Regions from separate parts of the Paraburkholderia sp. WS6 genome, predicted to be linked through region 2. Evidence: riboswitches for the same ligand, from Rfam matches in the RefSeq annotation. Region 2 holds a riboswitch; the other holds the start of a gene.
What was found. A riboswitch is a leader RNA that binds a small molecule or an ion and turns the genes downstream of it on or off. The one in region 2 is predicted to bind cobalamin.

Region 1: linked by a shared signal. The riboswitch ahead of M0D64_RS27550 (TonB-dependent receptor) and the one ahead of cobW (cobalamin biosynthesis protein CobW) in region 2 are both predicted to bind cobalamin.

What each region holds. Positions count from the first base shown of each region.
Region 1 is NZ_JALQCK010000026.1:85,272-92,596, reverse strand. It holds gene M0D64_RS27555 (iron ABC transporter permease) at 1-433, opposite strand, end outside; gene M0D64_RS27550 (TonB-dependent receptor) at 461-2,359, opposite strand; cobalamin riboswitch at 2,450-2,707, opposite strand; gene M0D64_RS27545 (hypothetical protein) at 2,915-3,271, shown strand; gene M0D64_RS27540 (cell division protein ZapA) at 3,268-3,579, shown strand; RNA gene ssrS (6S RNA) at 3,673-3,854, shown strand; gene M0D64_RS27530 (EVE domain-containing protein) at 3,946-4,404, shown strand; gene M0D64_RS27525 (SIMPL domain-containing protein) at 4,601-5,332, shown strand; gene lgt (prolipoprotein diacylglyceryl transferase) at 5,433-6,338, opposite strand; gene M0D64_RS27515 (LysR family transcriptional regulator) at 6,482-7,325, opposite strand, start outside.
Region 2 is NZ_JALQCK010000017.1:3,941-11,265, reverse strand. It holds gene M0D64_RS20695 (cobyrinate a,c-diamide synthase) at 1-613, opposite strand, end outside; gene cobO (cob(I)yrinic acid a,c-diamide adenosyltransferase) at 617-1,219, opposite strand; gene M0D64_RS20685 (cobalamin biosynthesis protein) at 1,216-1,710, opposite strand; partial or broken gene cobA (uroporphyrinogen-III C-methyltransferase) at 1,750-2,466, opposite strand; cobalamin riboswitch at 2,690-2,918, opposite strand; cobalamin riboswitch at 2,998-3,271, shown strand; gene cobW (cobalamin biosynthesis protein CobW) at 3,455-4,555, shown strand; gene cobN (cobaltochelatase subunit CobN) at 4,562-7,325, shown strand, end outside.

The DNA of each region.
Region 1 (7,325 bases), on a different contig from region 2:
AGGCGCCGGCGAACGCGCTGGCGTCGACGATCCACCACGCACAACCGGCGATCATCGCGACCAGCGCGAATGTCGCCGCGCCGCCGGAGACGCCTAATACGTAGGGTTCGGCCAACGGGTTGCGCAACAGCACTTGCAGCAGCGCACCGGCCAGCGCAAGCAACGCGCCGCACGCGAAGCCGGCCAGCGCGCGCGGCAAACGCAGCGTGCGCACGATCTCACCGGCAAGATCGCCGGACTCGACATGCGACGCGTGCGACGGCAGCAACGCCGCCAACACGCGCGCTGGCGCGAGCGACACGCTGCCCAACGCGAGCGACGCCATCAGCACAACCAGCGCGACTGCCGCGAGCACGAGCCAGATCGCGGCCGCGCGCTTCGCGCTCATCACGCGCAACGTGGTCGTGGACATCGGGCTCGAGCTACGGTTCATCGGCGCGTTCTCATGCAAATACGTTCGTCACTGCTGCTGCCAACCGACCGTGACATACGCACCGCGTCGCGGCGAGTTATATGAGTAGGCCGTTTCATAGTCCTTGTTCAACAGGTTCTGGATCTGCGCGGCGACATACCACGCCTTCGTGATGTTGTAGCGCGCCGACAGATTCACCACACCGTAGCCGCCCAGCATGCCGCTGCTATCTTCACGGGCGCCGCTGACGATCCACTCGCCGCCGACACGCCACCCGGCAATGCTGCGATTTACCGCCAGCGACGCGAAGCGCCTTGCACGCCGCACGAGATCGGTATCGCTATCGAGGTCGACGGCATTCTGCAGCGTTACCGACGCGCGCACGTCCGTCTTGCCCACATGGCCGCTCCACGATCCCTCAAGCCCCTGCACCTTCGCATGGCCGACGTTCTCGGCCAGATAGATGCCGGGCGTAACCTGCTCGTAGTCGATCAGATTCGAATAACGCGTCTGGAACACGCTAAGACGCATCACGCCAAGCGCGTTCGACGCGTACTGCAACGCTGCTTCGATCGAATGGCTGCGCTCCGGCTTGATCGACGGATTGCCGCTGATCGGATAGTACAGATCGTCGAAGCTCGGCGCGCGGAACGAATCCGAATAGCTTGCAGTCGCCTTCCAATGCTCAGTGATGTCAAAGCCGTAGCCGAGATAGTAACTGTTCGCCCCGCCGAAATCGGAATACTGATCGCGCCGCACGTTGGCCTGAATCTGATTGCGCCCAAAGCGCCCCGTGTAGCCGACAAAGCCCGAATCGACATGCCGGTCGGGAGCGGCGAACGTATCCGAGTCGAGACTCTGATCCAGATGCTCATAGCCGACCTGCAGTTTTTGCTGCGCGGCGAGCGCGAAATCGTTCTGCCACGTGTACTGGCGATTGTCGCTATCGAAGCGACCGTTGTAGATGCCGTTGGTATTCGCCACGCTGCGGTCGTCGCCTTCGGAAACGATGAAGTGCGTGGTCCACCAGTCGGTCAGTTTGCCGTTCGCGAACACCGACACCTGGCGCACTTTGCTGTAGAGGTTGTTCAGATCGGTCGGCACACCGTACGCGTTGTCGTAGCTGTTATTGCCGTTCGACTGGAAATAGGTGACGCCCGCGTCCCACTTGTCGCTGAACTTGTGACGCAGCGAAGCCGAGATGCTTTCGTTCAGATAGCCGTTCGCGTTCGGATTCGCGTTGGGTGCCTGTGACGGATTGAGCGACGAAAAACCGTCATCTTTCGAGCGCGCGAGCGAAATGCTGAAGGTGGTGTTGCCGTCTTTATCCAGCCCGCCGTTCACACCGGCTTGCTGCGTCTGCGTGTGATAGCTGCCATAGCCCACCGAAAAATTGAAACGCGGCGGATGGTCGCCGCCGTCTTTGGTGAACACCTGCACCACGCCGCCAATTGCGCCGGAGCCGTAAAGCGCGGACACGTTGCCATTCACCACTTCGACGTGATCGATCTGGTCGAGCGGAATCTGCGCGAGTTGCGGCGCGCCCAGGCTCACGGAGTCGACCCGTACGCCGTCGATCAGCAAAAGCGATTGCGTCGACGACGCGCCGCGCAGAAACAGACTCGTCGTGGAGCCCGGGCCACCGGTGCGCGAAATTTGCGCGCCGGGCGCGAGTTGCAGCAGACCGGGCAAATCGGTCGCGGTCGTATCGGCGATATCCTGCTGATCGAACAGCGTGGTCTGTGGGATCGCATCGGCGAGCGGTTGCGGCCCGCGCTCCGCGGTCACGACAACGGGCGACAACACCGCGGGTGACGAACCGGTCGCCCCCGTATCGGCAGAAGAAGAAGAAGAGGGCGACGAAGAAGAAGCAGCAGCTTGAGCATGCACGACGAGCGGCAGGCTCGCAACAGCGAGCAACGCCGCGCGAGCGATGGGGGACAGCATGGGATGACATTCCTGTGGATAGCGTGCGCGGCCCGCTTCCCCGCGGGCCGATGCGTAACGAGGCGCCCGCGTTGTTTTACGTTTGCGCGGGAACGAACCTCTCCCTCTGGCCGGTATCCGGGCTGGCGACACATCGATCCCGCCTTCCCACGCGTGACGCGCAGTGGCACACTCGCGTGTTCAGCTTCAAACACGCGATCAGGATCGACCTGCATGACGAATGCGGTCGCTTACCGTTGCGGGGGCAGCGCAGGTTAGCGCGTTCAGACGAGGCGCGCGCCCTGCTTCCCGTTTAACTGCGCACACTGTGGAAAAGCGTGCGCGAGCACCAAAGTGCGGCCAGTTTAGGAGCGGCCTTCAGGTCCGTCAAGAATGGTTAATCCGTGCGCAAACTGTTCTGTTAAGTGCAGGTTATTGTCCGATGCATGAGTTGTTTTTCATCATATGGTCGACAAAAGCCTGCACAAAGCGATGTTGTTACGTCTCGAAACGAGACAATTGTCGGAACGTGCGACATTCCGCGCTAAAATGCGATGTCTTTAGAGGACGCAGCAGATGCTCACCGAACTCGAAACACTTTCACAGAATATCGGCAAGCTGATCACGATCAGCCAACGCCACAATGAAGCGCGGCTCGCGCTCGAAGATCAGCTCGCCCAAACGCGCGCCGAAGCAGAGGCCACGCGCACGGAACTCGCGCTGATGCGCGAGGAGCGCGATGCACTGCAGGCGGAACGCGACGCGCTGTCGGCAAAGATCGACGATGCACAGGTGCGCCTCAATGCGATCCTCGAAAAACTGCCGCGGGCCCGCGCGCACAGCGAGCCGGACAATCAGCTCGATCTGCTCGAGGCCGCGCCGCATGAGGAAGAAGCGGAGAGCGACGTCACCCGCCATGGAGAAAATGCATGACCACCAAGCAGATCGAAGTATCGATTCTCGGCGTGCCCTATCGTCTCGCCTGCTCGCCGGAAACTGAAGGCGCGCTGCTTGAAGCGGTTGCACGCGTCGACGCCGAGATGTCGAAGATCCGCAATAGCAGCAACGTGCGCGGCACGGATCGCATTGCCGTCATGGCCGCGCTGTCGCTGGCATCGGAACTGCTTAAGCTGCAAAGCAGCGTGCGGCACGGAGAAGCATTTCCCGCTGAAGAAATCCGGCGTACAATGCACCAGATGAACGAGCAACTGGGTACTGTGATTCAGCAGTACAGCATGTAAAAGTATCTTGTAGCCGGTCCTGAGATCGGCTGCGGATTCAAACGAGGTGCATGAGCAAAGATTCATGCAAACGTTTTGAATTCAATCGGTTTGACTTCCCTGCCTGGTTCGCCAAGGTCATATATTCCTTGAACCAATGCCATGTGCACGGTTGTGGAAATTTGTAGCACGGGTGTGCGCGTCACTCTGTCTGATGTACCCGAAGTGCTGCTAACTGCGACCAATTCTGAACCCCCGGTTCAGGATGCCGGCCTAGCGGCTAAGGCGGGGACCTATTCAAACGGCATCGGACTTCGGTTCGGTGCCGTTTTTCTTTGGGCCTCGATTTTTCTTGCTGTATCAAACCTTTAACGTTCAATTCGATTCATGCGCTACTGGCTAATGAAGTCCGAACCGGACGAAGCAAGCATCGACCATCTTGCCCAGGCACCGCACCATACGTTGCCGTGGACTGGCGTGCGCAACTATCAGGCGCGCAACTTCATGCGCGACACGATGCAGGTCGGCGACGGTGTGCTGTTCTATCACTCGAGTTGTCCGGAGCCAGGTATTGCGGGGCTCGCGGAGGTATCGTCCACCGCGTATCCGGACCCCACTCAATTCGATAAGAAGAGCCCCTACTACGACCCGAAGTCGTCGCAGGAAACGCCGCGCTGGCTACTCGTCGATGTGGTGTTCAAGAAGAAGATCCCGTTGATTCCGCTTGCCGCGCTGCGCGAGCATGAGGAATTGAAGGACATGCGTGTGCTCGTCAAAGGCAACCGCCTGTCGATCACACCGGTGACCGAAGCTGAATGGCGCTTCATCACCAAACGTCTTGTTTAACGTTGCATACGCACATGTGACCCGTTGCGGCTTGTTTCACGCGCAAGTCTGTGCGCGGATGAAAGCAAACGTTGAGCAAACGTCAAATTAGGGAACCAAGCTCAGGTTACAAGCGCCTAACGGACTCGCAAACGTTGTGCCATCGCATGGCGTTCGCTCCAATCGTGCACAACCTGTTCAAGCAAGGAGTCCAAGAATGACGAAAAACACCGCACGTGCACTCGCTCTCGCTCTCGTATGCGCCGCCCCTGCCGCGTTCGCACTGACGCCGGCCATGGCCCGCGCGCAAGGCGTGACGCAGTATCAGCCCGTCGGCGTGCTGTCGCTGAATGCGCAAGCAAGCTCGGAAGTGCCGCAAGACGTCGTCGATATCACGCTGTTCTACGAGCAGGAAGCGAGCGATCCGTCCGCGCTCACCTCCACGCTGAACCAGCGCGCCGACGCAGCGCTGCAAAAAGCCAAGGGCGTGAACGGCGTAACAGCTCGCACCGGCTCCTTCTCTATCTACCCGTCCACCGATCGTGACGGCCGTATTTCCGCATGGCGCGGCCGTACTGAAGTTGTGCTCGAGTCGCACGACTTCGCCGCGGCGTCGAAACTCGCAGGCCAGATGGCATCGATCATGCAGGTCGGCAACGTGCAGTTCTCGCTGTCGCCTGAAGCGCAGCGTGCCGCGGAGCAGAAGCTCACCGGTGAAGCCATCAAGTCGTTCCGTGAGCAAGCCGCTTCTTCGGCGCAGGCGTTCGGCTACAACGGCTATTCGATTCGTGAAGTCAACGTCGGCCACAACGGCGTCATGCCCCGTCCGATGATGATGATGAGCGCACGTGCAATGGGTGCCGATGCTAAGGCATCCGCGCCGGTGCCGATCGAAGGCGGCACGTCGACGGTAACGGTCAATGTGTCGGGCTCGGTGCAGATGAAGTAACGCGTTTTTACGGCAGACGTCCTGCTGTAGAGAAAAAAGCCACGGCATGCCGTGGCTTTTTTTCATTGGCTACTCAGCTCACTACGATAAAACGTAGCGCTCAATTCGCGCCGACCGTCTGCGCCGGTTCACGCCGCGCACGGCGATAGGACCACACCAGTATCCCGATGCCCACGAGGATCATTGGCAGCGAGAGCCATTGGCCCATCGAGAGACCCATTGCCAAAAGCCCAAGGAAATCGTCCGGCTCACGCGCGAATTCCACCGTGAAACGCGCAAGGCCGTAGCCGATCAGGAACACCGCGGAAATCGCGCCCATCGGTTTCGGTTTGCGTGAGAAGAAGAACAGCACGAAGAACAGCGCCACGCCTTCCAGCGCGATCTCATACAACTCCGACGGATGACGCGGCAGCATGTGATATTGCGCGAATACGTCGTTCAGATGCCATTGCGCGGCCAGTTGCGGATGCGCGGTGAGCCACGCGGCATCATCGGGCGCGGCGCCTGGAAACAGCATCGCCCAGGGCGCTGACGGATCGGTCACGCGGCCCCACAACTCACCGTTGATAAAGTTGCCGAGGCGCCCTGCCGCGAGCCCGGTCGGCACCATTGGCGCGACGAAATCGGTGACCTGCAACCACGAGCGCTTGCGCTGATAGGCGAACAGCACCATCGCCAGCGTCACGCCGAGGAAGCCACCGTGAAACGACATGCCGCCTTCCCACACCTTGAAGATGTCGAGTGGATGCGCGAAGTAAAAGCTCGCCTTGTAGAACAGCACGTAGCCGAGCCGGCCGCCGAGGATCGTACCGAGCACGCCGTAAAACAGCATGTCGTCGATATCCTTAGCGGTCCAGCCCTGTGCGGCGACGTACGGCAAACGCAGCCGCAACCGGCCGACGACGATCGCCGCGATGAACGCAACGAGGTACATCAGTCCATACCAGCGCACAGCAAGCGGCCCCAGATGAATGGCAACGGGGTCGAAATTCGGGTGAATGAGCATCGTGTTGTTATGGGCAGTTCAGGTTCAGAAGCGGATTTCTAGTCGAGTTTCAAGTAGCAGCCGGCGGTGGGCGCATCATGCGGCGCATGCGTTGGACGGTTTCGCTTGCAATGCGTTCGCGGCAGCGGCTCACCTAGGCTCGCCTAAACACGAGGCGCCGCGAACTGCGCCTCCATGGTGGCCGCGTGCGCTCGGACGATCTCGATGAAGCCGGCCAACACCGGACTCACCTCCGCCGTGCGCCAGACCAGCCCCGTCTCGATCGCCGGCACCGATTCGGAGAGCGGCCGGTACACGACACCAGTGCGGCGCAGATTACGCAACGATTGCGGCACCAGTGCGACGCCCATCCCGGCCGACACAAGGCTCACGATCGTCTGCATCTGGATCGCCTCCTGGCCGACCCGGGGTGCCAGGCCCGCCACGCCGTAGCAATCCATAATGATGTCATAAAAGCCTGGCGCCAGACGTCTTGGGAAGATCACGAGCGGCTCGTCGGCGACGTCGCGCAGGCTGATGGGCGTTTCCAGCCACTCCGCGTGCGAGTCAGCCTTGGAGCCGGCGGCGCGGCCCACGCGCTGCGCCATATCCGTCGACATCGCGATCACCAGCGGCTCGCGGGCGATCGGCAACCACGAGAGCTGGGTGGCATGGCGCGACGGTAGCGGCGCGATCACGAGGCCTGCGTCGATGCGCCCGGCCACCAGTTCCTCGATCTGGACGTCGCTGGTGGCTTCGGTCAGTTCGAGGCGCACCCGTGGATGGCGCACGCCGAAATCGCGCAGCAGCAACGGCAGCAGGCCGTAATCGGCCGTCGAGACGAAGGCCAGCGACAGCGCCCCGGCCTCGCCTCGCGCGAGGCTCTGCGCCAGCGGCCGCAGCCCCTCGGCGCTCGCCAGCAGGCGCTGCACTTCGGGCAGCAGGTCAGCACCAACCGGCGTGAGTTCCACCGAGCGCTTGGTGCGCGCAAACAACTCGACGCCGAGC
Region 2 (7,325 bases):
CGGCGGCGCGATCCAGACGTGTGTCAAGATCGTCGATCTCCGCCGCCTGATGCAAGCCGAGATGGCGGTCGGGCAGCTCGATCTCGTCGTTGCCGCTGATGTGCCCGCACCAGCGCAGGTCCGGCGGCAAAGCCTCTTCAAGCATTTGCGCGTGCCTTGGCGAACCGACGCGATTGGCGAGCACGCCGTAAAACGGTACCTCCGGCCTGAATTGCGCAAGGCCGAAAGCGACCGCGCCGAAGGTCTGCGCCATGGCTTTCGCCGAAATCACCGCGAGTACCGGCACGCCGAACGTGGTTGCCAGATCGGCGCTGCTCGGTGTGCCGTCGAACAGACCCATCACGCCTTCGATCAGAATCAGATCCGCTTCGGCGGCCGCCTGCGCGAGCAGATTGCGACAGGCCGACTCGCCCACCATCCACAGATCGAGCGACAGGACTGGCGCCCCGCTGGCACGCGCCAGGATCATCGGGTCGAGAAAGTCGGGGCCCGTTTTGAATACGCGCACGCGTCGCCCCTGCCGCCGATGGTAGCGAGCCAGACCCGCGGTAATCGTGGTCTTGCCTTGGCCCGACGCGGGCGCGCTAATGAACAGGGCGGGGCACGCGGACATCGCTCAGAACTCCACGCCGCGCTGCGCTTTCACGCCTTGCTCGCGATACGGGTGCTTGACGATGCGCATTTCGGTGACGAGGTCGGCGGCTTCGATCAGCGCGTCCGGCGCGTGACGGCCGGTCACCACCACGTGCAGCATCTCCGCACGCGCGTTCAGTACCGACAGTACTTCGTCGAGCGGCAGGTATTCGTACTTCAGCACCGTGTTCAGTTCGTCGAGGATCACCATCTGATAGTCGCCGCTTTCGATCATGCGGCGTGCTTCGTTCCACCCTTTGCGCGCGGTGGCGATGTCGGCGTCGCGATTCTGCGTGTTCCAGGTGTAGCCGTCGCCCATCGTGACGAAGTCGCAATTGGCGATTGCGCCGAGGAAGTCGCGCTCCGACGTATGCAGCGCACCCTTGATGAATTGCACGACGCCGAGGCGCATGCCGTGCCCAAGCACGCGCACGGCCATGCCGAACGCTGCGGTGGTTTTGCCTTTGCCGGTGCCGGTATTGACGATCAGCAGACCTTTTTCGACGGTGGCGCTGGCCTGCTTTTTCTCATGGCCCTCGCGCCGGCGTTCGGTCATGCGCTGATGGGATTCGGGATCGGTCTTCATGGAAGGTCCTGTTCTTGAGTGTCGTCGTTTGTCTGTTCGCAGGCGCGGCGGGCGGTGGTCGATGCTATCGCGACTGTGACGCCGGCATGTACGGTTTTGCGCACGAGTAGCCGTGCGTTGGGGGTATCGGCTGCAAACGAGGCAATTGGGGTAATTGAGCCAATTGAGGCATGGGCTGCACCAGATTCGGCCGCCGCAGCGAGCAAGGCGCACGGCTCACAGACGCCGTCTATGCCGAGATGCTCGCGTGCGGCCGCCGACGGATCGTCCACGGAGATCGCCGCAATTTGCTCGCGGCTGAACAGCTTCAGCGGCAGCGCATGACGTGCGCAGAATTCGAGTAAGCCGGCTTCCTGGGCTTTGACGTCGACCGAGGCGATCGTGCTGATTTCATCGAATGGATGCGAGCCGAGCGTGGCACGTACAGCCGTTTCGATTTCCTCGGCGGAGCTGTGCAAACGACAACCGATACCGACGGTTAGCGTTTTCATTGCGTGTCCTCGGGGTTCGCTGCCAACATTCACCGCATGCCGCGCCAACGCCAGCGACGCCACACCGCCGATCACCACGATCGCCGGCGAGCCGAGCCCGGCGCGCGAGACCGTATCCGCGAACTCGCCGAGCCGCGCGAGCGCATGCCGTTGCTCGGGGCGCGTAGCCGATTCGATCGCCGCGCACGGCGTATCGGCGCTCATCCCGGCCGCGAGCAACGCGTCGACGATTTCGTTCAGCCGCCGCATGCCCATGTAAATCACCAGCGTCATCCGCGTGGCGACGAGCGCGGCCCAGTCCGGCTCGCCGCTGCCGGCGCCGTGTCCGGTGACGAACACCACACCTTGCGCGTGATCGCGATGCGTCACAGGAATGCCGATTGCCGCGGGCGCCGCAATCCCGGCGGTGATGCCGTTGATCACGTCCACGCTAATGCCCGCGGCATGTAGCGCCTGCTGTTCTTCTCCGCCGCGGCCGAACACGAACGGATCACCACCTTTCAAACGGGCGACGCTGCGTCCCGCCTGCAGATGCTCGAGCATCTGCGCGACGATGCCGGCCTGCGGCGTCGACGGATGCCCGCCACGTTTGCCGACGTACACGACCAGCGCGTCGGCGCGCGCGAACTGCAGCACGTCGGGGTTCACCAGATCGTCGACCAGGACCACATCGGCTTGCGCCAACGCGCGCGTTGCCTTGAGCGTCATCAGTTCGACATCGCCGGGGCCGGCGCCGATCAGCCAGGCGCGGCTCATTGCGGCGTGCATGGCGTGCGCCATGTCGTGATAAACGGAAACGGATGAGGCTCGATGAGGCCGGAGGCGACGGAAATTGAGGTCATGCGGTGCTACGGATTACGCGCGACGAATAACGCTGCTCGCCGCGTTTCTCACAGGGAAACGCCAACGGCCGCGCCACGTCGTGCTTCAGCGCCTTCACATCCGTCCCTCGCGGATTCCGGCGGCCGGCAGCGTGACGTTCGCTGCCTCCGCGTCTGGCCGGTATCCGGGCTGGCGGCCTCATGCGTTTTGCCTTCCCGTCCGGATTCGTCGGACAGTGGCATCAAAAACGCATGCGCGATGCGAAAGCACCGCAGGTCGCTTACCGTTGCGGGGACAGCACAGGTTGAGCGCAGCGAGCGCGGCCTGTTTCCCGTTTAACTGCACATGCGAACGCATATGCGGGCACCAAACGCGCGCATACGATAGCACACGGCGGGCCGCGCCGGCACTGTGGAAAGGCCTTGCCGCAGCCCGCGTTTCCTTGACGGCACGGGGCGCTCGGCCTACACTCGCACGCACTTTGGTGCTCGCGTGCGCGCTCGTGCGCATGCAGTTAAACGGGAAACAGGGTGCCCACCTGCAATGGACCGGGTCAACCTGTGCTGCCCCCGCAACGGTAAGCGAAAAGCGGTGCGTTCAAGAGCGCCGCGGAGCCGGCTTCGATGTCCACGCGCAAGGCCGCGTCGGCATATAACCACTGGGCGAGAAACCACTCGTCCGGGAAGGGGAAGCGGCGCTTTCGTCAGCCCGGATACCGGCCAGACTACGAAGAACGACCATCGCGGGGATGCGGTGGCGCGTTCATGACCTCATTCTCGTTTTCTGTTTTTCGGTTGCCTCGGCAACGCCGTTGTTCGTCCCCGTGTCTGGTTAATGTCGTGGTTTGGGGCATGTGCCCCGTTTGCCCAACCTGTACACAATGCCCCGGCGTGCACGAGCAACTCCTACGGATAGACCTCAGATGCAAACTCAAATGCGCAAGATCCCCGTCACCATCGTCACGGGCTTTCTCGGCAGCGGCAAGACCACGCTGCTGCGGCACATTCTTCAGCATGCGGGCGGCAAGCGCATCGCGGTGATCGTCAACGAGTTCGGCGAACTCGGCATCGACGGGGAAATCCTCAAGGGTTGCGGCATCGGTTGTGATGAAAACGGTGTTGAGGCTGAAGGGCAACTGTATGAACTCGCGAACGGCTGCCTGTGCTGCACCGTGCAGGAAGAGTTTTTCCCGGTGATGGAAAAGCTGGTGGAGCGCCGCGAGCAGATCGATCATGTATTGATCGAGACGTCCGGCCTCGCATTGCCGAAGCCGCTGGTCCAGGCGTTCAACTGGCCGCAGATCAAGAATAGCTTTACCGTCGACGCGGTCGTCACCGTGGTTGACGGCCCGGCGGCGGCGAGCGGCCAGTTCGCCGACAACCCGGTCGCCGTGGATGCGCAACGCAAGGCCGATCCGAATCTCGATCACGAATCGCCGTTGCACGAATTGTTCGAAGACCAATTGTCGGCGGCCGATCTGGTGATTCTGAACAAAACGGATCTGCTCGACGACGCGCAGCAGGCTTCTGTCGAGGCCATCATCCGCGAAGAAATTCCGCCGCAAGTGAAGATCGTGCGCGCGCAGATGGGTCAACTCGACCTGCATACGCTGCTGGGCCTCGAAGCGGCGTCGGAAGAAACGATCCATCTGCGCCACGACCATCACGGTTCGGCCGAAGACGCCGATCACCACCACGACGAGTTCGATTCGGTGGTGGTGCACGCGAATGTTTCGTCGCGCGACGCCGTGATCGCCGCGTTGCAAGGGCTCGTCGAAACGAACACGATTTACCGCGTCAAGGGTTTCGCAGCCTTGCCGGGCGCGGCGATGCGACTGGTGATCCAGGGCGTGGGCCGTCGTTTCGATAGTTACTTCGACCGGCGCTGGCAAGCGGGTGAAACCTGCGAAGGGCAGCAAAGCCGCTTTGTGCTGATCGGCGAAGACCTTGACCAGGCAGCGTTGCAAAAGGCATTCGACGCCGCGTTGGGCGCTGTGGCGAGCGCCCAGCCGCAACAGGCGTAATCGCTCATGCATCTGCTGCGCACTACGCCGGGCGGTTTTGTCGACGATACACAGGGCGTGATCCGGATCGATCAACGGCCCGCCGATATCGTGGTGCTCAGCTCCGCGGATACCACGCTGTCGTTGCTCGCGAGCGTGTTTCCTCGTCTGGGCGCGGGTTTTCCGAGCGTGCGGCTTGCGAACGTCACGTATTTGCGGCAACCGGCTTCGGTCGATTTCTATGTCGAAGACGTGTTGCAGCATGCGCGTGTCGTGGTGGTCGATCATCTCGGCGGCGAGGCGTACTGGCCGTATGGCATCGAACAGGTGGTCGCTCTCGCCGAGCGCAAGCAGCAGACGCTCGCGATGTTCTCCGGCGATCTGCAGGAAGACCCGAATCTGCTCGCGCGCAGCACCGCCGACGCCGATCTGTGTCATCAGCTTTGGCGCTATCTGCGTGAAGGCGGCCCGCAGAATGCCGAGGCGTTCCTGCGCTTTCTCGCGTACCGCGCGCTTGGCTGGGGGCGCGAGCCTGCGCTGCCGCGCGCGTTGCCTGCCGCGACGCTCTACCATCCCGAACGCGACACGCCGACCATTGCCGACTGGCAAGCGCGCTGGCGGGAGGGCGCGCCGGTCGCCGCGATTCTGTTCTACAAGGCGCATCTGCAAGCGGCCAACACGGCCGTGTTCGACGCCCTGATCGATGCGCTCGAAGCACAAGGACTGAATCCGCTGCCGATCGCGATTACCTCGCTTAAAGATGCGATGAGCCGCGACGTCGTACAGCAGTTGTGCGCGCAACATGATGTCGCGCTGGTGCTGAATACAACCGCATTCGCCGCGTCCGCTATCGATGACCCCGAGCCGCTTGCGCTCGCTGGCGACGCACCGGTAATGCAGGTGATCCTGAGCGGCGGTAATCGTGAAGATTGGGTCAAGGACAATCAGGGCCTCAACTCGCGCGATATCGCCATGCATATTGCGCTGCCGGAAGTGGACGGCCGCATCATCACGCGGGCGATCAGCTTCAAGGGCCTCGCCTATCGTTGTCCGCATACCGAAGTCGACGTGGTCCGCTACCAACCGGACCTCGAACGCGTCGGCTTTCTGGCCGAATTGAGCCGCCGCTGGTGCCGTCTGCGCACGCTCGATAACGCGGACAAGAAACTTGCGCTGATCCTCGCCAACTATCCGATGAGCGAAGGGCGCATCGGCAATGGCGTGGGGCTCGATACGCCGGCCTCGGTGGTCGGCATTCTGTCCATGTTGCGCGATGAGGGATATCGCGTGGCCGAGCTGCCCGCCGACGGCGACGCGCTGTTGAAGAAGCTGACCGAAGGCGTCACCAACGACCCGGTCGTGCGTGACTTGCGGCCTGCGTTGCAAAGCCTCGCGCTCGGCGAATATCTTGTGTACTTCAATGCGTTGCCCGCCGAAGCTCGCAATGCGCTGAACGCGCGTTGGGGCTCACCCGAGCAGGATCCGACACTGCGGCGCGGCCGTTTCATGATCGCGGGCTGGCGTTGCGGGCAGGTGTTCGTCGGGATTCAACCGTCGCGTTCGCGCGAGCAGGGTGATTACGCGAGCTATCACGACGCTGAACTCGTGCCGCCGCATGCGTATCTGGCGTTCTATTTCTGGCTGCGTCATCAGTTCGGCATCGACGCGGTCGTGCATGTCGGCAAGCACGGCAATCTCGAATGGCTGCCCGGCAAGAGCGTCGCGTTGAGCGATGCCTGCTGGCCCGATCTGATTCTCGGTCCGATGCCGCATCTGTATCCGTTCATCGTCAACGATCCGGGCGAGGGCAGTCAGGCGAAGCGTCGCGCGCAGGCCGTCATCATCGATCACCTGATGCCGCCGCTCACGCGCGCCGAAAGTTACGGGCCGTTGCAGGACCTCGAGCGCCAGGTCGACGAATACTATGAAGCACTGATGGTCGACCCGCGCCGCTCGAAGCTGTTGAGGCGCACCATTCTCGCGACCATCGTCGAGCATAAGCTGCATGACGAGTTGAGTCTTGCGGAGCCGAACGGTCAGGACGATGAAGATGCGCTGCTGACGCGCGTCGATGCGTGGCTGTGCGAGTTGAAGGAGGCGCAGATTCGCGACGGCTTGCATACGTTCGGGCAGTCGCCTGAGGGTGTGCAGCGGCGCGATACGTTGCTGGCGCTGGGGCGCTTTCCGGTCGGCGATGGCCAGGGCGGCAAGGCTGGTTTGATCGACGCGTTGGCGCGCGATCTGCTGATGGATCATCTGTTCGATCCGTTGTCGGTGGACTGGGCTGCGGCGTGGGACGGTCCACGTCCTGAGGTATTGCAGCGGGTGAGCGATGCGCCCTGGCGGCATTGTGGCGATACACGCGAGCGTCTGGAACTGCTGGCGGCTGAGATGTTGCGTGAAGTGTGCGGCCATGAAACGTCTGATGCGGCGCCCGCAAGCGGAACTTTGCCGCAAGCCGAACGTGTGATCGAACGTCTGCGCAACGACGTATTGCCGCGGCTCGACGCTTGCGGTCCGCAGGAAATGCTGAACCTGAAGCGCGGCCTTGAGGGGCGTTTCGTGCCGCCGGGGCCGAGCGGTTCGCCGTCGCGCGGACGACCCGACGTGCTGCCTACCGGCCGCAATTTCTATTCGGTCGATACGCGCGCAGTGCCGACGCAAGCGGCATGGTCGCTCGGTTTGAAATCCGCGCAGCAGTTGATTGAACGGCATTTGCAGGAGAAGGGCGACTATCCGCGCGCGATCGGCCTCTCGGTATGGGGCACCGCGACCATGCGCACCGGTGGCG